DNA from 3 places in the Paenibacillus sp. Cedars genome. Region 2 is predicted to be linked to each of the others. Evidence: predicted binding sites of a transcription regulator. Region 2 holds the regulator's gene; each other region holds the start of a gene.
The links. The regulator Rex, encoded in region 2, represses fermentation and respiration genes when NADH is low (regulators of the CRP and FNR family bind a similar motif). The targets are predictions, from matches to a motif close to TTGTGAAATATTTCACAA.

Region 1: nadA (quinolinate synthase NadA) is a predicted target of Rex. The motif match lies at 5,117-5,134, and genes of this name have one in related genera.
Region 3: qoxA (cytochrome aa3 quinol oxidase subunit II) is a predicted target of Rex. The motif match lies at 3,862-3,879, and genes of this name have one in related genera.

What each region holds. Positions count from the first base shown of each region.
Region 1 is NZ_CP020866.1:5,844,192-5,852,117, forward strand. Features, by position in the region: gene hslO (Hsp33 family molecular chaperone HslO) at 1-768, opposite strand, end outside; gene B9D94_RS28185 (type III pantothenate kinase) at 821-1,585, opposite strand; gene nadC (carboxylating nicotinate-nucleotide diphosphorylase) at 1,582-2,457, opposite strand; gene nadB (L-aspartate oxidase) at 2,447-4,063, opposite strand; gene nadA (quinolinate synthase NadA) at 4,102-5,040, opposite strand; gene ftsH (ATP-dependent zinc metalloprotease FtsH) at 5,271-7,340, opposite strand; gene hpt (hypoxanthine phosphoribosyltransferase) at 7,440-7,926, opposite strand, start outside.
Region 2 is NZ_CP020866.1:3,528,201-3,536,126, reverse strand. Features, by position in the region: gene panB (3-methyl-2-oxobutanoate hydroxymethyltransferase) at 222-1,103, shown strand; gene panC (pantoate--beta-alanine ligase) at 1,100-1,990, shown strand; gene panD (aspartate 1-decarboxylase) at 1,983-2,366, shown strand; gene B9D94_RS17775 (hypothetical protein) at 2,476-3,105, shown strand; gene dinG (ATP-dependent DNA helicase DinG) at 3,279-6,164, shown strand; gene B9D94_RS17765 (redox-sensing transcriptional repressor Rex) at 6,228-6,893, shown strand; gene B9D94_RS17760 (amidohydrolase) at 6,868-7,926, shown strand, end outside.
Region 3 is NZ_CP020866.1:3,257,918-3,265,843, forward strand. Features, by position in the region: gene B9D94_RS16515 (GNAT family N-acetyltransferase) at 1-152, opposite strand, end outside; gene B9D94_RS16520 (LysE/ArgO family amino acid transporter) at 262-882, opposite strand; gene B9D94_RS16525 (MocR-like pyridoxine biosynthesis transcription factor PdxR) at 1,017-2,462, shown strand; gene B9D94_RS16530 (hypothetical protein) at 2,517-2,744, opposite strand; gene B9D94_RS16535 (hypothetical protein) at 2,824-3,072, shown strand; gene B9D94_RS16540 (hypothetical protein) at 3,069-3,434, opposite strand; gene qoxA (cytochrome aa3 quinol oxidase subunit II) at 4,098-5,102, shown strand; gene qoxB (cytochrome aa3 quinol oxidase subunit I) at 5,166-7,109, shown strand; gene qoxC (cytochrome aa3 quinol oxidase subunit III) at 7,106-7,702, shown strand; gene qoxD (cytochrome aa3 quinol oxidase subunit IV) at 7,704-7,926, shown strand, end outside.

The DNA of each region.
Region 1 (7,926 bases), 2.3 Mb from region 2:
CTCTTCAAGTCCTAAGCTGATCAATGCGCGCTCAACCCGCTCCTGGGAGCAGTCGCAGCTGAAGATCACTGGCGTTTCCTCCAGAATGGTCACATCCGGAACAACCCGCTTTAGGATATCCTCGAGCTCCAGTCCTTCTTCCAGCAGCTCGGTAATCGGTGGAATCTTGCTTAACGCAAGCTCCAACTCCGTAATCTCCTCATCGGACACTCCAGGAAGGAGCTGAATGATGAAACCTCCGGCATTCGCCACGGTGTAATCCGGTGAAACCAGCACACCCAGACTTACCGCGGAATTGGTTTGCTCCGAAACGGCAAAATAATACGTAAAATCCTCGGCCAGCTCACCTGAAATGATCGGAACGCTGCCCCGATAAGGTTCCTTTAGGCCGAAATCCTTAATCACATCAATGTGGCCGGTGGTACCCACCGCTGCTGCAACGTCCATCTTGCCCGGACGAATGTTCGTTAGCTCGACATGCGGATTTTTGACATACCCGCGAACTTCTCCGTTGGCACTACTCTCGGCTGCAATCAGTCCGATCGGTCCATCGCCGCGTACTTGTATGCTAAGGCGTTCGTCTCCTTTCAGCATGGCTCCCATCATCGCAGCTGCTGACACGGTACGGCCCAAAGCGGCTGTGACGACAGGGAACGTATCATGTCTCCGGCGCAACTCTTCTACCAGTTCGGTTGTCCGAACGGCAAATGTCCGTACTTTTCCGTTTAGTGCAGTTCCCCGCAGCATACGGTCTTTTTGTTTATCCATCTTGAGGCCTCCTTGTCCTTCTTAGTTGTTATGTCCAACTGAAGTATAACGATTAATTCCGTTCATAAATAATGCGCAAGCCTTCAAGCGTTAAAAGCGGGGCAATCTCCTCAATGGATTCCGTCTCGCTTGCGATCAGCTCGGCCAATCCGCCGGTAGCAATAACCTTAACATTGTCCGTTCCCATCTCGGCTTTTATGCGTTTGACCAGACCATCGACCTGGCCTGCGTATCCATACACGATGCCGGCCTGCATGGCATGGACGGTGTTGCGTCCGATTACCTTTTTGGGCTTCTCGAGCTCGATGCGCGGGAGCTTGGAAGCACGCTGTACAAGGGCCTCCGTGGCAATCCCAATCCCGGGCACTATAGCACCGCCGAGGTAATTCCCATCCCGATCAATGCAGTCAAACGTCGTCGCCGTACCGAAATCCACTACAATCAGCGGCCCTCCGTACTGCTCGACGGCTGCCACAGCGTTGACGATTCGGTCAGCGCCCACCTCACGCGGATTTTCGTACCGCAGATTAAGCCCGGTTTTTATGCCCGGTCCCACGATAAGAGGGGCTTTGCCAATGTATTTATTACACATCTCCTCAACCACGCCTACAAGCGGAGGAACTACGGAAGACACAATAACCCCTTCTATTTGGCTTACCAATATATTCGACATTTGAAACAAATTGTGAATTAATACGCCGTATTCGTCCACGGTAGATTGACGCGCTGTACTGATCCGAAAATCATGCAGCAGCTTCTTGCCCTGGTATACCCCCAGCACAATATTGGTATTCCCTACATCTACAACCAGAATCAATCCACTGCTCCTCCTTTCTTCTCGTTAAGATCCAGGCTGATATCCAGGCTGTGAAAAGAATAAGTCAGCCGTCCAACGGAGATCACATCCACTCCGGTTTCGGCAATCCCGCGCACGGTCTCCAGCGTCACGTTTCCCGACGCCTCGACACGCACATGAGGGGACCTGGCCTTGATTCTCCGAACAGACTCCGCCATCATGTCATGACTCATGTTATCGAGCATGATGATATCAGCGCCTGCCTCCAAAGCTTCATCCACCTGCACAAAACTCTCAGTCTCAACTTCTATGGTCATTGTATGTGGAATATTAGCCCTTGCCCGGCTCACCGCTTGCGCGATTCCGCCTGCACCCTTAATATGATTATCCTTGATCATGACGGCATCGTACAAGCCGAATCGATGATTCGCACCGCCACCGACCCGAACCGCATATTTCTCCAGCATACGGTGCCCTGGTGTTGTTTTGCGAGTATCCACCAGTCGGGTCGGTAATCCCTCCAGCATGTCAACAAAAGAACGTGTTCGGGTTGCTATGCCGGACAGCCGCTGAAGCAAATTCAAAGCGAGCCGCTCCCCTGTCAAAATACGATGCGTGCTTCCCTCCACTTCAGCGAGAATGGTACCCTTCTCCACCATGTCACCGTCACGGACAAATGCCGTAAACGTCAGGGAAGGATCGACCGTTTCGAATACGAGTTCTGCGGCAGGCATGCCCGCAACAACCCCTGCCTCCTTGGCATGAATAACAGCCTTGGATTCGTGACCCGGCTCAATCGTGGTAAGGGTTGTAATATCCCCTGATCCAATATCCTCTTGCAGCCATGTCCGAATGCTCTGGAGAAGGCCATCATGGTATCCGTTAAACATCATCGCTCAATTCCTCCGTCATCTCTTGATCCCGAGTATGCACAATATGCTTCTGCCATACGCTGTCGTTCCGATCCGGGAAATCCTCACGGTAGTGGGCTCCCCGGCTTTCTTCGCGACCCAGCGCGCCCTGAACCACGAGCAGGGATGCGGTGAGCATGTTGGCAAACTCGTATTCCTCACGTTTCGAGAGCAGCGCTTGGAACAATGGCAGCTGACGGCCAAGCTCTTCTGCAGCTCTTAATAGGGTATCCCGATTGCGGCGAAGCCCTGCATATCGTACCATCACTTTTTGAAGTTTCAGGCGTTTTTCAACTATCGCTTGTGACGGGGCATCCTTACGTCCAAGCTGATATGATACATGAAGAGGCCCTTCTGATGGTTCAGGGAGCTTCTGAATACGTTCCACAATGCGACTGCCGTATACAACCGCTTCCGAAAGCGAGTTGCTTGCCAACCGGTTCGCTCCATGAACGCCGGTAGACGAAACCTCTCCGCAAGCGAACAAGCGCTTCACGCTGCTCTCTCCGTGCAAATTGGTCTTGATGCCCCCCATCATATAATGCGCAGCCGGGGAGACCGGAATCCAATCTGACGATAAATCAAGTCCATACTGCATGCATGTCTCATAAATCGTCGGGAACCGATGTTTGACCATCTCTGGTGACTCATGGGTAATGTCCAGATACACAAAGGTAGACCGCGTCGCTTCCATCTCGCTGACAATGGCCCGGGCAACAATATCCCGGGGGGCCAGCTCCAGCAAGTCATGGTACTTTGGCATGAACCGTTCCCCTTTGATATTACGAAGAACAGCGCCCTCGCCACGAACCGCCTCGGAGATCAGAAACCGTGGTGCACCCGGATAGCTAAGTGCCGTGGGATGGAACTGAATGAATTCCATATCCCTGATGTCCGCACCTGCCCGGTAAGCCATAGCAACACCGTCGGCTGTCGCAACCTCCGGGTTGGTTGTATACCTGTACAGCTGGCCGGCGCCTCCTGAGCACATAATGGTCGCCCGCCCACGTACAAAAACCCGCCTGCCATCCGGCATCTGTACCAATGCACCGTGACATTCCCCTTGCTCCGTGACCAGATCAATGACAAAATGATCGTCCCATACTTCTATATTGTGAAGCATTTCAACCTGAATGGAAAGGGCACGTACAATTTCATATCCGGTAGCGTCCCCATTAGCATGAAGAATACGACGGTGACTGTGCGCACCTTCCTTGGTTAGCGCAAGCTCGCCATTCTCGACATCAAACATCGTCCCAAGACGAATCAGCTCCTGAACCCCAACCGGTCCCTCATTTACGAGGACATCCACCGCAGTAGATGAGCATAGTCCCGCCCCTGCCATCAGGGTATCCTGGCGATGGTAGACCGGAGAGTCATCTTCAGCTGTTACGGCAGCAATGCCGCCTTGAGCATAACGAGTGTTGCTCTCGAGCAGCGATTTCTTTGTAATCAGCAGCACCTTTTGAGTGGCACTTGCCAAAATGGCCGTATATAAACCCGCAATGCCTGAACCGATGACGATAACATCCGTCTGGACGACCGGCAGATCGTTCAGTTCAAAATCAATCAAATACTGCGGTATCACGATGCCTCACCTGTCTTTTCACGAAAGAGTAGCGCATGCTACTTAACCTGTAACATGCGCTCTAATGAAGTTCTGGCTTTCTCTGCAACGACCGGAGGCACATAAATTTGCGGCTTCATCGTTTCCAGTGCTTTGACCAGCTTTTTGAGATTATTCACTTTCATATTGGGACAAACCAGGAATTTCGTGGCAAAATGGAACGATTTATCCGGGCTATCCAATCGAAGCTGATATCCTGTGCCATCCTCTGTACCTACAATAAACTCCTTGGCAGACGAATTTTTGCAATATTCCAGAATCGCAGTTGTGCTGCCTACAAAATCACCCATCGCAACGACCTCCGGACGGCATTCCGGATGCACCACAAACTCGGCACCAGGATGCTTGGCTCTCATCTCGACAACATCCTTAACGGTCAGCATATCATGCGTGTTGCAGTACCCTTCCCAGATGATCAGCTTCTTGTCGGTATGCTGCTGGACGTAGTGCCCTAAATTTTTATCAGGCACCCATATAATTTCATCTGAATCGACGGATTGAATCACCTTTACCGCATTGGATGAAGTACAGCAGATATCTGTTTCTGCTTTGATCTCAGCTGATGAATTGATGTAAGTTACCACTTTTGCATTCGGGTGCTGCGCTTTCAACTTCCGCAAGCCGTCAACGTTCACCATATCCGCCATCGGACAACCGGCACGCTCATCAGGAATAAGAACGGTTTTGCCCGGTGCCAGGATTTTAGCGCTCTCACCCATAAAGTGCACACCGCAGAATACGATAACCTCAGCATCGGTTTGTGCTGCTTTCTGCGCAAGCAAGAAGGAATCCCCGCGGAAATCAGCGACCTCCTGTATTTCATCCCGTTGATAATAATGAGCCAAAATAATTGCGTTACGTTCCTTCTTCAATTGCATTAACCGCTCACGCAGTTCACGGTTTTGCTCTGCCTTACGCTCCAGTGCCAAAGCTTCCATGATCGACCCTCTCCCTTTATGTAGTCCGGCTGTAAACCGCTTGATGACCATGTGACTTCCAGGATGGTTTATACCTTTGTGAAAGGATGCGCATCCTTATTTAACAACTAATGTACACGTTCGTTCTGTGCCCTGTCAATGTGATAGAAAGCACAAAAAGAACCGGAAAACGAATTATCGTTCTCCGGTTCTTCGATTTTATTCGGTATTCGATGTTTTATCAGCGAATATTACGTTAACCTGCTGTTTCCGTTGTCCGATCCATCTGGAGGATCCTTACGGTCCGAATCTTTAGGCTCCGGCTGTTGATCATTCGAATCCATCGGGTTGTTCGGAATTTCTTCCGTGGAAATCGGCTGATCTCCGTCTTCTTTCCCTTGGATGCGAACTTTCACGTCACCAATGTTGTCGATGATCGGTTCGCCGCTCTCGGAAGAACCTTCACCTTCTCCATTGCCATTGCCTTCAGCTGATCCAGTCTCAATGAGATTCTTGATTTGCTCAAGCTCCAGTGTTTCCATCTCAAGAAGCGTATTCGCAATCAGGTGAACTTCTTTGGAATGCTTGGTCAGAATCTCTTTAGACTTCTCGTAACAATCGTTGATGAACCGCTGCATTTCTTGATCGATCTCATAAGCGATTTGATCACTATAGTTCTGCTCGTGTCCGATATCGCGTCCCAGGAACACCTGTCCTTGGGATGTACCGAACTGCATCGGTCCAAGCTTCTCACTCATACCGTACTCCACAACCATGCTGCGGATAATGCCGGTTGCCTGCTGGAAGTCACTGTATGCTCCGGTACCGATTTCGCCAATGAACAACTCCTCGGCTACACGACCACCAAGCAAACCGGATACACGATCAAGCAATTCCTGTTTCGTCACGAGCATCCGATCTTCCTTCGGCATCATAATGACGTATCCACCAGCACGACCACGAGGGATAATCGTTACCTTATGAACGGTATCCGCATGCTCGAGGAAGTAACCTACAATGGTGTGACCCGCCTCGTGATAAGCTACGATACGTTTCTCGCGGTCACTGATCACGCGGCTGCGCTTCTCCGTACCCACGATCACACGGTCGATCGCTTCATCCACTTCTCGCATGGAGATATCCTTACGATTGCGGCGTGCCGCAAGCAAGGCTGCCTCATTGAGGAGATTCTCCAGATCGGCACCCGTAAATCCTGTCGTACGTTTAGCGATGATGTCCAATTTAACATCCTTCGTCAACGGCTTGTTGCGTGCATGGACTTTCAGCACAGCTTCACGGCCCTTCACATCTGGACGATCTACTGTAATCTGACGGTCAAAACGTCCCGGACGAAGAAGCGCCGGGTCCAAAATATCCGGTCGGTTCGTTGCAGCAACGATGATAATGCCTTCGTTTGCTCCGAAACCATCCATCTCGACCAGCAATTGGTTGAGTGTTTGCTCACGCTCGTCATGTCCGCCGCCAAGACCGGCACCGCGCTGACGACCTACAGCATCAATCTCATCAATAAAGATAATACATGGAGCATTCTTCTTCGCATTCTCGAACAAGTCGCGCACCCGAGATGCGCCAACACCGACAAACATCTCAACAAAATCGGAACCGGAAATGCTGAAGAATGGCACTCCCGCTTCACCGGCAACAGCACGTGCCAGGAGTGTCTTACCGGTTCCCGGAGGACCGACAAGGAGAACACCCTTCGGAATGCGAGCGCCTACCGTGTTAAACTTGCGCGGATCTTTCAAGAAGTCAACAACCTCAATAAGTTCCTGCTTCTCTTCATCTGCTCCGGCTACATCTTCAAATGTAATCCGTTTCTTCTCTTCATTATATAAGCGGGCTTTGCTCTTACCAAAGTTCATCACTTTGCCGCCGCCGCCCTGAGCCTGATTAAACAGGAAGAAGAACAGAACAAACATAATGATGAGCGGAATAAAGGATGAAAGTAATGTCAGCCAAATGCTTTGGCCTTCCATTGGCACCACGGTCAGTTTGACTTTGTTGCTGTCACTGGCTGCAGTCAGCTCTTGCATAGCTGCATCCGTAGCAGGAATATAGGTTGAGAAATTCTCCGATTTTTTCTCTTCGGTAATCTCCCTATACTTACCGGTCACCAGATAAGCGTAACCGTCAAATTGCACCGTCATTTCCTCTATGTTGTTAGCTTTGACTTCCTGCCGCAGCTCGTTATAACTAGGGGCATCGGCTTGCTCGCCGCCATTGGTGACAAATTGAACTATGCCCACCACGACCAAAAATAGAATCAAATAAAAACCAGAATTCCGGATGAACCGACTCATCCCCTACCTCCTCTCAAGACACATAAGATATTTTACCACAGCCTGTCTGGCCATCTCAACAAAGGGCCCTAATCTGTGGCAGCAGCCCATTGGCGCGGTTTAACTGCTGTAGATTTCCGGCTTCAAAATCCCGATGTAGGGGAGGTTCCGGTAATGCTCGGCATAATCGAGTCCATATCCGACAACAAAAGCGTCGGGCAGTACAAACCCGGTATAATCAGCCTGCAAATCCACCGTACGGCGTGCCGGTTTGTCAAACAGGGTAACTACGCACACCGAATTTGCCTTACGGCTCTTAAGCAGCTCAATCAAATGACTTAGCGTAAGGCCGCTGTCGATAATATCCTCCACAATCAGAACATCTCTTCCTTCAACGGACGCGTCCAAATCTTTAATGATTTTGACCACGCCAGAGGATTTCGTAGATGCCCCATAGCTGGAAACAGCCATGAAATCCAGCTCCAGAGGTACTGATATGGATTTAACCAAGTCGGCCATAAAAATAAACGCACCTTTAAGAACGCAAATTACTAGTGGATTGCGTCCCGCATATTCGGCGCTTAGCTTGGAACCGAGTTCCTTAATT
Region 2 (7,926 bases):
AACAGCGAATTGCACTCTGCGCAAGTTTTGCAAGAAACATGTTATAGAACACCTTCATAACTGTTATGCCGGTTACGTTGGATTCTGCTCTGAGCCGAAAGGACCGAGACAGAAGGGACGATCGCGAGTGACTCTTTTTTGCCTTTCGGACTTTTTAGCGGTCGTGCTAAAAGGTTTTTTTTATTGTGTTTAACTAAATTACACAGGGAGGCTGTGTCACAATGGCAGGCAAACAAGCACTAAACATTGTAAAAATGAAAAACATGAAGAAGAAGGGCGTACCGATTACGATGCTGACCGCGTACGATTATCCTTCTGCCAAGCTGGCGGAGGAAGCAGATATCGATATGATATTGGTAGGCGATTCGCTTGGCAACGTAGTGCTGGGCTACAATTCAACGATTCCTGTAACGCTGGATGATATGGTATACCATACTCGCGCGGTTGCTCGGGGGGCGGAAGAGACCTTTATCGTAGCCGACATGCCGTTTATGACCTACCATGGGGGCATTGATGAAAGCTTGCGAGGCGTTCGGAGGTTGATGCAGGAAGGCCATGCGCATGCCGTGAAAATGGAGGGTGGCGAAGAAATCGCCGATACCGTCAAACGTATTGTACAATCCGGTGTTCCGGTACTTGGGCACATCGGGCTGACGCCTCAATCCGTGAATCAGATTGGCGGCTATCGCATACAAGGCAAGGATGCTCGTGATGCCGAGCGGCTCATGAATGACGCGAAGGCACTTGAAGCCGCAGGTGCATTTGCAGTTGTATTGGAGCTGGTGACGGAAGAAACAGCAGCTGAAATTTCCAAAGCGCTGAGCATACCAACCATTGGCATTGGTGCCGGTCGTTATTGTGACGGTCAAGTACTGGTATACCATGATATATTGAAATATGCGTCCCCTTATCGGGACAAACGCTTCGTTAAAACCTACGCTGATGTCGGAACCATCATCCGCGATGGCATTTCACAGTATGTTAGGGAAGTGAAGGACCGCTCATTCCCGGCCGAAGAGCATGTGTTCAAAACAGAGACTAAAGCAGTGGTAGAAACGACATTATATGGCGGTACCAAGGAAAAGGTGGGCACGACTTCATGAAAGTGATTCGCACAATTGCGGAATTGAGATCCGAAATTCAGGATCGCCAGCAATCCGGTTACGGACCGGTAGGTCTTGTGCCGACGATGGGCTATTTGCATGAAGGACACGCCAGTCTGATGCGTAAAGCACGTGAAATGTCAGGAACGGTGGTCATCAGCATCTTCGTCAATCCGATACAGTTCGGTCCCGGTGAAGATTTCGAAACCTACCCGCGAGATGAAGCGCGTGATGTGGCATTGGCGGAATCGGAAGGCGTAGACGTGGTGTTCATTCCAGCTGTACAGGAAATGTATCCGCAGCCAACAAAAACCAAGATTTCCGTAGCGGAAATAACGTCTTTATTGTGCGGAGCATCCCGCCCCGGGCATTTTGACGGCGTAACCACCGTTGTCAGTAAACTGTTCAATATCATAAAACCGGATTACGCCTTTTTCGGGATGAAGGACGCGCAGCAGGTGGCTGTCATTGAACAAATGGTACGGGATTTGAACATGGATGTCACCATCGTGCCCTGTCCCATCATCCGTGAAGCCGACGGTCTGGCCCTGAGCTCGCGGAACGTGTATTTGAAGCCGGAAGAGCGGGAACAGGCTCTTGTGCTGTCAGGTTCACTGCGGACGGCTCAGGAGGCAATCCAGCAAGGGCAGGCGGCAACGGCAGGAGAGATCCGTGCACATCTTCGAGAATATATATCCCGTTCCCCACTGGCCGATATTGAATATGCAGAATTACTCACATTCCCGGAACTTGTTCCAGTGGAAGATTCTTATCGTATGGTTGATGGAGACAGCCCGGTAATTATGGCGCTGGCTGTGCGCTTCGGCAGAACTCGTCTCATTGACAATGCGCTAATCCAACCAAAAGTAGGGGGATCCCATGTTTAGAACGATGATGAAATCCAAAATCCACCGGGCTACGGTGACGGAAGCCAATCTGAATTATGTGGGCAGCATTACCATTGATGAAAATTTAATGGAGGCTGCAGACTTGCTGGAGAATGAAAAAGTTCAAATCGTGAACAATAACAATGGCGCCCGTTTGGAAACGTACGTTATCAAAGGCGAACGCGGTAGCGGGGTTATATGCCTGAACGGCGCCGCAGCAAGGCTTGTTCAACCTGGAGACAATGTAATTATCATTTCTTATGCCATGATGTCCAAAGAGGAATACGACCATCATACGCCTACGGTTGTGATTGTCGACGAAATGAATAAGCCGGTTACGACGGAGTATCGCGAAGTCCACGCGGCGGTTCTCTAAGAGCCAAAATGTGACGGAAGCCCAAAGGGATGAAAAGACCGACTTCTACAGAAAATGAGTTCAGGTCGATGCACTGATCTCATTTTTCCGCTAAGGGTGGGATGCAGCTATGTTTCAACATGTATTCGCTGAAATGAACAACATGTTAGATGAAATTGTGAAGCATTACCCTTCTGCACAAGGTCCCCAAAAACAGGCGCTGGTACAAAACTGGAACATGCTCAAAAGCATGAGTGAAGCAATTATCGAGGAGTGGCTCCAATTTGAAGAGAAGATGGCCATTTTCCGCGAAAATGCCGTATCACCCCCGGTTTTTCCGCCGACCGAAGCGCCTGAATTGCAGCTTGATGCTTTTATCCGTGGCCAAGGTTATTACAAGTTGTTGATGTTCCAGCCGGCAATACAGCAGTTTGGGGCTGCCGCTGTGGTATTTCCGGAGAGCCTTCTGATCAAGCTGTACATTGCGATGTCCCATCTTTATATGGGGCAGACAGCTCAGGCATCTGATGTATTGATGTCCATTCTGCCGCTGGCAGATAACAAGAAGCTCCGGGCGATGATCTACAATGCACTTGGATGCATCGAGGTATTGAATGGACAACAAGGGAAGGCCGAAGAAAATTTCGCACTGGCAATTCACAGCGATCCGACTCTGCCCGATCCCATTATTAATCTGGAGGTCTGCAAGAAGAACCGCGGTGAACTTCAGTACGGCAGCCAACTGATCTCTTTGCTGTAGAAGAAAAAGCCTAACAAGAAGCGATGCCAGAGCTCATTCTAAAGAGACTTTGGCATCGCTTTTTGCCGTGTGAAGCAGGAAGGGGAGGGTGAGGGGATTTTTTACCCGGAATGTTCAAAACCCGCAACTTCTGGTATGCTGTTAATTAGTCTGGAGGAAAGGGATTTAGTCGAATGAAATTTGCCGTATTGGATTTTGAAACCACGGGCAACCAGTCTGCAGATGAGATTATTCAGGTCGGACTGGCCATCATCGAAGAGGATCGAAGTATATCCCGCGTGTACGGCACTTATGTCAATCCCGGGATTCCAATCCCTCCGTTTATCACCGGTTTGACCGGTATTTCTGACAGCGATGTAGCGGACGCTCCATCCCTAGAGGAAATGATGATGGAACTTGTGCCCATGCTCGACGATGTGGTATTGGTTGGGCATAACGTAGCTTTTGATTTTAATTTTTTGCAAAATGCACTCGATCGCTGTGGCTATTTACCGTTCAGCGGTCGGATTCTAGATACGATGCACTTCTTGAAAATATGCTTCCCTTCGCTTTCTTCATATCAGCTTGGAATGGTGTCTTCCCATTTCGGCCTGGAGCATGACCGTCCGCATCAAGCGGACAGCGATGCACTTGCAACGGCCTATGCGCTGCTGAAATGTCTGGAGGAGATCGATGAGCTTCCGCTCTTGACCATTCAACGGTTAAGTGATCTTTTTGCTGATGAGGATAGCGATTTGGCCTGGTTCTTTGACGGAATCCGGGCGGAACGGGAATTCCAAGCTGTACAGGGCGGAGATACCCATACGTATTATCGCCAGTTTGCACTGGCTGTTGATGATTGGAACGATATTGCACCCGCAAGGGACGAATCGGAGCCGAACCCACTGGCTGATGTGAGCTTCGAACAGTACATGAGCGATGTCCGGGACCGTCTGAAGGAAACGCTGCCTCATTACGAGAGCAGAGACGCTCAGGATATGATGTTCCAAGAAGTGATGCAGGCGCTGGATGATAATAAACATCTGTTGATTGAAGCAGGCACGGGAACAGGGAAGTCCCTCGGCTATTTGCTGCCTTCGATCTATCAAAGTGTGAAGCAGGAACAGAAGGTCATGGTCAGCACGCATACAATCAATCTTCAAGAACAGCTGCGTGACCGGGATATACCGCTGCTCACTCAGGTTGTTCCTTTTCCCTTTAAAGCAGCTATTTTTAAGGGGAGAGGACATTATTTGTGTTTGAGAAAATTTGAACATAAAATAAATAGAAGAGATTTTCATTCGCCGAAGGAAGATGTGATCATTGCAGCACAGATGCTGGTCTGGCTGACACAGACAGAAAACGGCGACGATGAAGAGCTGAACCTCGGCGGCCGTGGCGGAGATTTCTGGGAGACGATCTCCAGCGATTCGGATTCCTGTCTTGGACGTGCCTGCCCATGGTTCCGCAAATGCTACTACCACAGGGCCAAACATGAAGCGAGCGTTGCCGACGTGGTCATTACGAACCATTCGAAGCTGTTCACTGACGTTAAAGCCAATCATCAGCTGCTGCCGAGTTATGAACGCCTCGTCATTGACGAAGCACATCATCTTGAGGACGTTGCGGGCAAGCACCTTGGCTTGCAAATGAAATATTTTACGGTTGTGCATACGTTGACCCGGATGTACAAGGACAGCCGCAGCGGACAGCTTCCCGCGCTTCGCCAGCTGCTTCAGGCTTCACCGCATGAGAAGGCCGTAGAATGGTCTTCTGTCATTGACCGTATGTATCCAGATCTCATCACGGCCAAAGAAAATTGGGATCGTCTTAGCGATCAGCTGTTTGCACTGCTGCCGGAACGCGGGGATGCATCTCCAGGAGACGCGGGCCAATTCTCACTTCGGTTATCGCCTCTCAAGAAACCGAAGGATTGGCAATCGCTGGCGGAGCTGGAGCATCAGATTCATGTGACCCTGGGTGACGTTGTGCGCAAGGGTGACAAGCTGATTGCTGAAATGAAGGAAGATCTGGATGATTACAGTGCAGACAGCTTGCTTACGGATCTGTCCGGACTGTTTAAAGACCTGGCCGCTCACCGTGAGGACTTGCGCTCCTTCATGGCTCTTAATGATGAGGGTACGGTATACTGGATGGAGGCTAATGGCAATTTCCGCAGTAAATCGCTGCAGCTCTATGCAGTGCCTGTTGATGTAAGCACTCATTTAAAGGAATTGTTTTTTGATAAAAAACAAAGCGTCATTCTGACATCGGCTACCTTGTCGGTGGATAAATCGTTCCAGTTCATGATCGAGAATCTGGGTCTTCAGGAAGCGGCTGAAGCCGGTAATCTGAACACGGTTCAGCTGCCGTCTCCGTTTAATTACAGAGAACAAGCGCTGCTTGTCGTTCCACGTGATTTTCCGAGCGTGAAGGGATCGGTCGGGGATGCCCTCTTTGTGAACACACTTGTGCAGTCACTGGCCGAAACGGCGATCGCTACCCATGGAAGGATGCTCGTTCTGTTCACCTCTTACCGGATGCTGCGTCAGGTGCATGAGCCACTGAAGGAAGCATTGGCATTAAGTGACATTGCGGTGCTGGGGCAAGGAATGGACGGGACCAGTCGAACCAAGTTGATTCGACGCTTCCAGGAGAGCAGCGCATCGGTGCTCCTTGGCACCAGCTCCTTCTGGGAAGGGGTCGACATTCCGGGCGAGGCGCTGACCTGTCTTGCTATTGTACGGCTGCCTTTCCAGCCGCCGAATCATCCGCTGGTGGAAGCCAAGAGTGAACTGCTGCAGCAGCAGAAAAAGAACCCCTTCATGAAGCTTTCCGTTCCGCAAGCGGTTATTCGGTTCAAGCAAGGGTTTGGCCGCCTGGTGCGGACGGCACAGGATAAAGGGATCGTGATTGTATACGATACCCGGGTGATTGAATCCTATTACGGGAAATATTTCTTATATTCCTTGCCAGGACCTAAGATGGAGCATATGCCGACAGAGGGAATTGTTCCACGCATCTCGGAATGGCTTCAGGAAGAGGTCGAGGTTGGAGCAGATAACCAATCCGATGAATGATAGCTAAACGAAGAATGAAAATGCAAGAGATGTAGTTATTAACCTTTACTAGGGGGAGCATGCATGAAATCGGAAAAAATTTCGGAAGCCGTGGTCCGCAGATTACCTGTATATTTGCGCTATTTGAATGAGCTTCAGAAGCGGGAGGTCTCAACTGTTTCATCCCAGGAGCTGGGGCAGAAACTGGATCTGAATCCTGCTCAAATTCGTAAGGACCTGGCGTATTTCGGTGATTTTGGACGGAAAGGGATCGGATATGATGTTTCCTATTTGATTGAGAAGATTCGCCAGATTCTGAAGCTGGACCAGAAGATTAATGTAGCATTGGTTGGAGCCGGTAATCTTGGACATGCATTATCCAATTACAATGCATTCCTGAAGGATAATATGAAGATTGTGGCTATTTTCGATTCATATTCCCCCAAAGTTGGTATGAAAATCAACAACTTGACGGTTCAGCCGATGGAAGAGCTTGAGAAAACCGTACATGAATACGGCATTCGTATCGGGATTATTACCGTTCCGGATTTTGAGGCGCAAAACGTAGCTAATCAGCTTATTGCAGCAGGCATCGAAGCGATTCTGAATTTTGCGCCAACCATCCTGAAAGCTCCACCTCATATCCGTATTCATACGGCCGATTTTACAACCGATTTGCAGAGCTTGGCTTATTATTTGGACAACGGTAAGGAGGAAGCTTCACATGACGACAACGAAGTGGATGGTTAAGAACGGTACTTTTGCTGTGCTTGAGGATGGAAGATCCGTTCTTCGTGGATACATGTTTGTTGAGAATGACCGCATTACCTATCTTGGTGAGGAACAGCCGCTGGTAGAGGAAGGAACCGAGATTATCGACGGCACACATCTGTTGTTCCTGCCTGGTTTGGTAAATACCCATGGACATGCTGCCATGTCACTGCTCCGCGGTTATGGAGACGATTTGGCGCTGCAAGTATGGCTGCAGGAAAAAATGTGGCCGATGGAAGCCAAATTCACGGCCGATGATGTTTACTGGGGAGCCTCTCTTTCCGTGCTGGAGATGATCAAGGGCGGAACCACAACTTTTGTGGATATGTATGATCAGATGGACCAGGTTGCGAAGGTGGTAGAGGATTCAGGAATGCGCGGTGTCCTGACCCGTGGCGTTATCGGATTATGTCCGCCTGAGGTTCAGCAGCAAAAACTGGATGAGGCGGTTGCATTTGCGAAGGACTGGCACGGCAAAGCCGATGGCAGAATCACAACGATGCTCTCGCCGCATGCACCGTATACGTGTCCACCGGATCTAATTGAAAAATTCGTCCAAGCATCCCATGATTTGAATCTGCCGCTGCATACACATATGTCGGAAACGGACACGGAAGTGGCCCAGAATGTGAATGACTACGGACTCCGTCCCGTTGCGCATCTGGAGAAGCTGGGCATGTTCTCTCGTCCTACACTTCTGGCGCACGCCGTCCATTTGACTGATGAAGAGATCGAGATTTTGGCTAAATATCAAGTCGCGGTCTCTCATAATCCAGGCAGTAATCTGAAGCTTGCCAGTGGTATAGCGCGCGTGCCTGCACTGCTGAAAGCCGGCGTTACCGTGTCCCTGGGTACCGACGGACCAGCGAGCAATAACAATCTGGATATGTTTGAAGAGATGCGTCTGGCTGCATTGATCCATAAAGGGGTAAGCGGTGATCCTACGGCCATTCCAGCAGCCGAAGCACTGCGGATGGGTACGGAGTATGGAGCCAAATCGGCTTTCATTGAA
Region 3 (7,926 bases), 270 kb from region 2:
TCATCGCCTGAAAGTACCCAGTAGCCATCGTCCGAATCCGATAGAATCTTGGCAAACTCCGCCCAGCTCGGTCTAAACCAGATATTTTTGTAATAGGTAGCAAAATATTTCGAGAACGCCGTAGGGTCAGCCTTTACCAACCTGTATTCCATAACCCACCGTCCTTATTCCTTTTTTTTGATAAATCATGACTAGAATTAGGCTCATTATAAAAGTTACGAGATGCCAAGGACAAAGGAATAAACGTCTTTAGAGAAAAAATCACAGCCCGCCCATCAAACCAACCCCCAGATAAACCGCTGTTCCCCACATAATCAATGCCGAAATCTTGTTCATCACGGGTAACAGCTTACCCGACGAATCCAGTCTCCCCGCCGACCTGCCGGCAATACCAAGGCCCAGGAACCACAGCCAGGATACAATAATGCATGCAATGGCAAATATGGCCTTGTCCGTACCTGAATATTGCAGCGAGCTTGTGCCTATAACCCCCATCGTGTCCAGCACGGCATGCGGATTCAGCAGTGATACGGATATGGCAAAAACAATTTGCTTTTTCGTCGTAAACGAACGAGCAGCTTCCTGTTGCTGCTCCGAAGGTTTTGTCTTCCATGTTACGAATCCCATGTAAACCAGGAATCCGATCCCGAAGGAAAACAACACCATTCGGATCCAGTCATATTCCAGAACGATCACGGATACGCCCAAAATGGCTAAGGAAATAAGCAGCGTGTCGCACAGAGCCGCCGTGATGATAACGGGCAGCGCCTTAGCGAAGCGAGGCTGAACCGCTCCCTGATTAAATACGAACACATTTTGCACACCTAATGGAAGAATAAGACCTAGTGCCAGGATGAACCCATGAAGGATAACGCCTATCATATGAAACCTAACCTCCTGCGGATATTTTCACCATTGTAAGGGTCGATCCCAGCAACGTCTCCAACCAATTGGTTGGCACGAAACCCAACCAATGAATTATAATGAACAAAATACGTGGCGAAAGCGAGTTTCCTATGACAGAAGAATGGAAATTAAACAAGACCTCCGACATACCGCTGCATCAGCAGATCTACAATTACATGAAGAACAGAATTATGAACGGGGAATGGCCTGTCGGGACCCGGATTCCGACGCAGAGAGACCTTGCTGCCAAATTTGAGGTAAACCGAAGCACCATCGTTTATGCATTGGGCGAGCTTGCCGCGGACGGCTTGATTCAATCCAAGGTTGGACAAGGGACGGTCATCGCCAACAATACCTGGAGTTTATTAGCCGCCACGCCTCCGCCAGATTGGAATCAGTATGTGAAATCCGGCTCCTACCAGCCAAACATCCATATGATCCAGCAGATCAACCGTTCGGAAACCGATCCGGATATAATCCGGCTCGGTACAGGAGAGCTCTCGCCGGAGCTGCTTCCCACTGGCCAGATGCGGGAGATCTTCAGCGGCAGCATGGCCAGCAAACTCTCTTTGGGATATTCCGAGCCGAAGGGGAGCCTCTACTTAAGAGAAATCATTAGTGACTATCTGAAAAAGAAAGGAATTCATACCACCCCGTCATCCATTCTGATCATCTCCGGTGGACTGCAGGGATTGCAGCTCATCTCATTAGGCTTGCTGTACCAGGGCTCCGCCATCTTTGTAGAGAACCCCTCTTATCTGAACTCGATTCATGTGTTTCAGTCTGCAGGCATGTTTCTGCATGGGATTCCTATGGATCAGCACGGCATTAGAACGGAATCGATCGGGAGACTTAAGCGCCAACACAATGCTGCCCTGCTCTACACGATTCCTACCTTTCATAATCCGACCGGAACGCTGATGTCTTCCAGGCGGCGAACGGAGCTGCTTCAAATATGTGCAAGGGAAAGGCTGCCCATCATAGAGGATGATGTGTACGGGGATTTGTGGTTTGATGCTCCCTCTCCGCCGTCTCTGAAAGCGCTGGACCAGCAGGGGCTTGTGCTCTACATGGGAAGTATGTCCAAGACGCTTGGCCCCGGCCTTCGCATCGGCTGGATTGTGGGTCCCGAGCCGGTAATCGACCGGCTGTCCGATATCAAAATGCAAACCGACTACGGATCCAGCGCACTTTCCCAGCACGCAGTCGCAGAGTGGTTGTCGAGCGGGATGTATGAGTTGCATCTCATGCAGATCCGAGCGGAGCTCAGGAGTCGCAGAGATTTTACGCTCGATATTCTCAAGCAATATTTCCACGATATTGCCCAGTGGAACATACCGCAAGGCGGGTTCTACATCTGGCTTCACGTCACCAAACCTATCTCCATACGTCCTTTATTTGAACAAGCCCTGAAGGAGGGCATCCTGTTGAACCCCGGTAATATCTATGACCGCAGCGACCAGCAGCATCTTCGTCTTTCCTATGCCTATGCCTCCTGCAATCAACTGGAGAGCGGACTCATCAAGCTGGCCGAGCTTATCCGTCTCCATACATAACCATAAGAAAAGGCCCCCTTCCATGGTCATTAACCATGGGAGAAGGCCCTGTATTCACCTGAACGAATTCGTGATTGTGCCTGACGGCATATAGACCCCGCTGATCAGGGGCATGATCGGAATGATTGACGGAAACAGTGTATTAAACTGCTCCGGGGATTGCAGGATACCAACCATGAGCATAGATAAGGCTACGATCGTCAGCGTATAAATCACAACGACCATCAACAGCAAGCTGTAGCCGTCACCTAAATCGAACCCGAAGCCATAACGGAATATCATAAATACCACCATAATTTGCAAAATGCCTATCAAAGAGCTGTACACCAAGCATGCGTAAAGGGGGCATCTGTAAATACGATTGTACATGTTCACGAAACTGCGTTTCATCGGGTGCGGCAGCTGCCGCAGCCTGAAGCTGCAGTTCTCGATTATAGACTGTCCGGACGTGCTGTTCGGCCAGTTGGACAAACCGGTTATCCACGGCTGCAACGATTCTGTAATCGTTACGTATCAGCTTGACGGCGAGATCAGCTCGCCCCTCGCGTACCTTCGTCCTTGCGGCTTTTTCGTCCTGCATTCTGAATTCAAACGAATCGCTTTGATTTAATAATTCAATCCACTTTGAATTCGATTCATCCGGCGTTTCATATTACGATATTCGCTGAGCAGCGTTTCATTCCGAACCGAAGACTCTTCATAACGGGCCCAGACGGTACGGAATAAAGCAAGCCCAATTGCGAGAATAACCGAATATCGAACCAGGAACGGCGATGGAAAGCCGGGGTAGCCTAACAAATCCAGCATGATGGCACCGACAACCAGAACGATACCAATGACGCAGGCCTGAATGGCCGGAAGCCGATAGGCCGCTTTTCCCGCAATAATGGAAAAAACCAGGAGAATATAGGGATTAAAAGCATCTGTGCCGATCGGCCACAGCGAGGCAACGAGCAGTGTGACAAATAGCATTGCAGGCCTTGCCCGGCATAACAGCGCTATAAAATAAGCTGTGAAGAAAATAGAGCTGCTCCCCAATCTCCAAGGCAACGGGTCAGAATTAACATGTTGAACCTCAGGCAGGAAGGCACATACCCAGCTTGATATTAGAAATAAGAACCATATCCAGAACGATCGCACATCATCCCCTCACTTTCGGCCAACGAGTTGAAGGCTTCCAGCAAAAAAACCGGTTCCAATTTTTAGTTATATCATAGCACAGGAACATACATGCCTCTTGGTTAAATAGGTATCCTGGAAACGTAAAATCGCTCCTTTTATCATTGTGAAAAAACATACATACACCTCTAAACCCTTATAAATACTAGGATTTATGCTGTCTCCAGATTGGCTATTAAAGGCAAAAACCAGCCCGGAATTGTGACGAAACTGGTAACACTCGTGAATATTTGAACAAAGTATGAACTGCGCTTAAACCGCACCACTACAATGATTTGCCTCACACACCAATCCTTTTGTAACAAATTGAACACATAAAATTACACACATTGACACGAATGTGGATTTATATGTAAATTATACAATTTTATGTGTTTTGCAAAGCCAATCAGAACTTTCTACTATAGATGTGTTAGAAACATTTGAACGAAGCCGTTTCAAGGAAAGGGGTACATCATGAACAAAAGAGGGCCGTTATTTGCATTGTTATTAAGCTTCACCTTGCTCTTATCGGGATGCAGCTCACTCACGGTATTGGATCCGAAAGGACCGGCTGCCAGAACCCTATCCGATACAATCATATTCTCCATTCTCATGATGGTCGGAATATTGGCCGTAGTTTATGCGCTTTATATCTTCATGCTCACCAAATATCGAGCGAAGAAATCCAACGAAGGTTACGAACCGCCACATGAAGAGGGCAATAAATGGCTGGAAATATTATGGACCGCCATTCCGATCCTGATTGTTGCCGTCCTCTCGGTTGTGACCGTCAAAACGACGGTGGCCGTGGAGAATGTGCCGGAAGGCTATGAAAACCAAGAGCCGCTAGTCATCTACGCTTCCTCTTCGAACTGGAAATGGCACTTCAGCTATCCGGAAGAAGGAATCGAAACGGTGAATTACGTTAACATTCCAACACATCGCCCGATTGAATTCCGTCTTTACTCATTCGGTACAATCTCAAGCTTCTGGATCCCTCAGCTCCATGGCCAGAAATATGCGATGAGCGACATGATTACGAAGCTTAACATGGTTGCGGACGAACCGGGCTCCATGATGGGCCGTAACGCGAACTTCAACGGCGAAGGCTTCGCACACATGGAGTTCGAGGCGCTTGCAATGTCTTCGACCGAGTATGACAAGTGGGTTCAAGATGTCAAGGAAACTGCTCCTGAGCTGAAGGAAGATGAGTTTAAGAAGCTGCTGGAAACCGCGCATGTCGGTCGAATGAGCTTCTCCAACACGCACCTTGAATTCAGCCCGCCGCCTTCCGAAGATCATCACCATGGCGGTGATGTCAATGGCAATGAGGAGCATCAGGACCATAAAGACGTCCACCCGGATCCTGCTACAACGGAAGAAACGGAATTTGACAGCGAAACGAACGTGGATCCGAACGAGCCGCTGCCGAACTTCCCGGCTGAAGAAAGCCCAAATCATCAACATGATGGACATTAAATCGGTGAGTGAAACGTTGTTCACCCGATCTACTTCATACATCCAGAAAGGAGCTAGGCTCTTATGAAATGGGACGAATTTTTCGTTACCGGTGATCCGTTAATTTACGGCGCCATGGTGAGTATTGTTCTCGTCTCGCTTGCAATCCTCTTCGGCTTGACCTATTACAAGAAGTGGGGATATATGTGGCGGGAATGGCTGACCACCGTGGATCACAAAAAAATTGGCGTTATGTATATCATCTGTGCCTTGATCATGCTGTTCCGCGGCGGCGTTGACGCCTTGATGATGCGTGCGCAGACCGCTGCACCGGAAATGAAATTTCTGACGGGTCAGCACTATAATGAAGTATTTACAACTCACGGAGTCATTATGATTCTCTTTATGGCCATGCCGTTTATCTTCGGTCTGATGAATGTTATCATTCCGCTCCAGATCGGTGCCCGTGACGTAGCATTCCCTAAACTGAACGCAATCAGCTTCTGGCTATTCTTCGCCGGTGCGATGCTGTTCAACATCTCCTTTGTCATTGGAGGCTCGCCGGATGCCGGCTGGTCCGCCTATTTCCCGCTGGCCAGTATCGAGTTCAGTCCGACGGTTGGCAACAACTATTACTCTCTGGCGCTGCAGATATCAGGGATTGGTACGCTCCTTACAGGCGTTAACTTTATCGTAACGATCCTGAAGATGCGTGCACCAGGTATGACACTCATGCGCATGCCAATGTTCACATGGTCCGTGCTGATCACTTGTGTCATCATTATCTTTGCTTTCCCGGTACTTACGATTGCGCTATTGCTTATGATGTTCGACCGCGTGTTTGGTTCACAATTCTTCACGATGTCCAACGGCGGTATGGATATGCTCTGGGCCAACCTGTTCTGGGTATGGGGTCACCCTGAGGTATATATCGTTATTCTGCCTGCATTCGGGATATTCAGTGAGATTATATCGACCTTCTCCAAGAAGAACCTGTATGGTTACGGTTCCATGGTCTTCAGTATGGTTATCATCTCAGCTCTGTCCTTCCTGGTCTGGGCCCACCATTTCTATACGATGGGTCAAGGCGCTATGGTCAACGGCTTCTTCTCGATCACAACGATGGCGATTGCCGTGCCGACCGGGGTCAAAATATTCAACTGGCTCTTTACGCTGAGGAAAGGCCGAATAAGCTTTACGACACCGATGCTCTATTCACTGGCATTTATTCCGATCTTTACGATCGGCGGTGTTACCGGCGTTATGCTGGCGATGGCCAGTGCCGACTATCAGTATCATAATACGATGTTCCTGGTTGCCCACTTCCACTATGTGCTCATTCCAGGTGCCGTATTTGCCGTCATTGCCGGTTTCCATTACTGGTTCCCTAAAGTGTTCGGCTTCCGTCTGAATGAAAAACTTGGCAAAATTGCCTTCTGGTTCATTGCCATTTCGTTTAACGTTACCTTCTTCCCGATGTTCTTCCTGGGACTGATGGGTATGACTCGCCGGACGTACACGTACTCAGCTGAAACCGGCTTTGGCCCGCTGAATATGCTGTCGATGGTAGGTGCGGTCGGTCTGGCAATCGGATTTGTTATTCTCGTATATAACATCTACTGGAGTACACGTTACGAGCCGCGCGACAAAACAGGCGATCCATGGGATGCACGCGCTCTGGAATGGTCAACGCCAAGCCCGGTTCCTGTATATAACTTTGCTGTCACACCACAAGTAAAAGGCCGTGATGCCTACTGGTTCTCGAAGAAAAACAACGAACCGCTCTCAGATGAGAAAATCACGAAGATTCACATGCCTAGCAACACCGGAAAACCATTTATACTGGGTATTGCCTTCTTCTTCCTCGGCTTCTTCCTGGTATTCAGCTGGTGGATTCCATCCATCGTGGCTGGTGTCGCGGTGCTGATTATAATGGCTACCATGTCCTTTGACCGTGATCACGGATATTACATTCCGGTTGAAGAGATTGTTCAAACCGAACAGAAACTGCGGGGTGATACGGTATGAAAATAGATGCCACTCAGCCGCTGGAATATGGAACAGAGGAAAACCGCAATCGTATCTTCGGATTCTGGCTGTTCCTCGGAGCTGAAATTGCGCTCTTTGCTACCTTGTTTACCGTCTACTTCGTTCTCGTTAACCGCTTCGCCAGCGGTCCGAGCGGAGCGGAAATCTTTGAAATAACACCGGTTCTACTTGAGACCTTCCTGCTCTTAACGAGCAGCTTCACCATCGGATTGGCTGTTCATGCGATGCGTCTGGGTCTGAAAAAGCAGATGATGATCTTTATGGTCATCACCCTGCTGCTGGGTGCAGGATTCCTTGGTATCGAGATCTTTGAATTCTTCACTTATGTGCATGAAGGAGTTACACTCTCTACCAGCGCATTTGCGTCCAGCCTGTTTACACTGCTTGGGACTCACGGAGCTCACGTTACCTTTGGTCTCCTGTGGGGAACTGCCATTCTGATTCAACTTAAAAAGCATGGATTGGATCATTCCACAGCCAACAAGTCCTTTATCTTCTCGCTCTACTGGCACTTCCTGGACGTTGTGTGGATCTTCATATTCAGCTTTGTATACCTGAAAGGACTGATGTGACATGATTAAGCAGCTGTTTCCTATTAAGCATGTAGCGGGTTATATATCGTCTCTCGTCCTTTCAGCTGTTGCACTCGTGGTTCTGTTGGATATGCCGACAGCTTCGAAATTTGCCATCCTGCTGGTCACCGCGATACTGCAGGCTGCCGTTCAGCTCATGCTGTTCATGCACGTTGGCGAAAGTGATGACAAGAAATCCGTTTATATCAACATTGCGTTCGCTC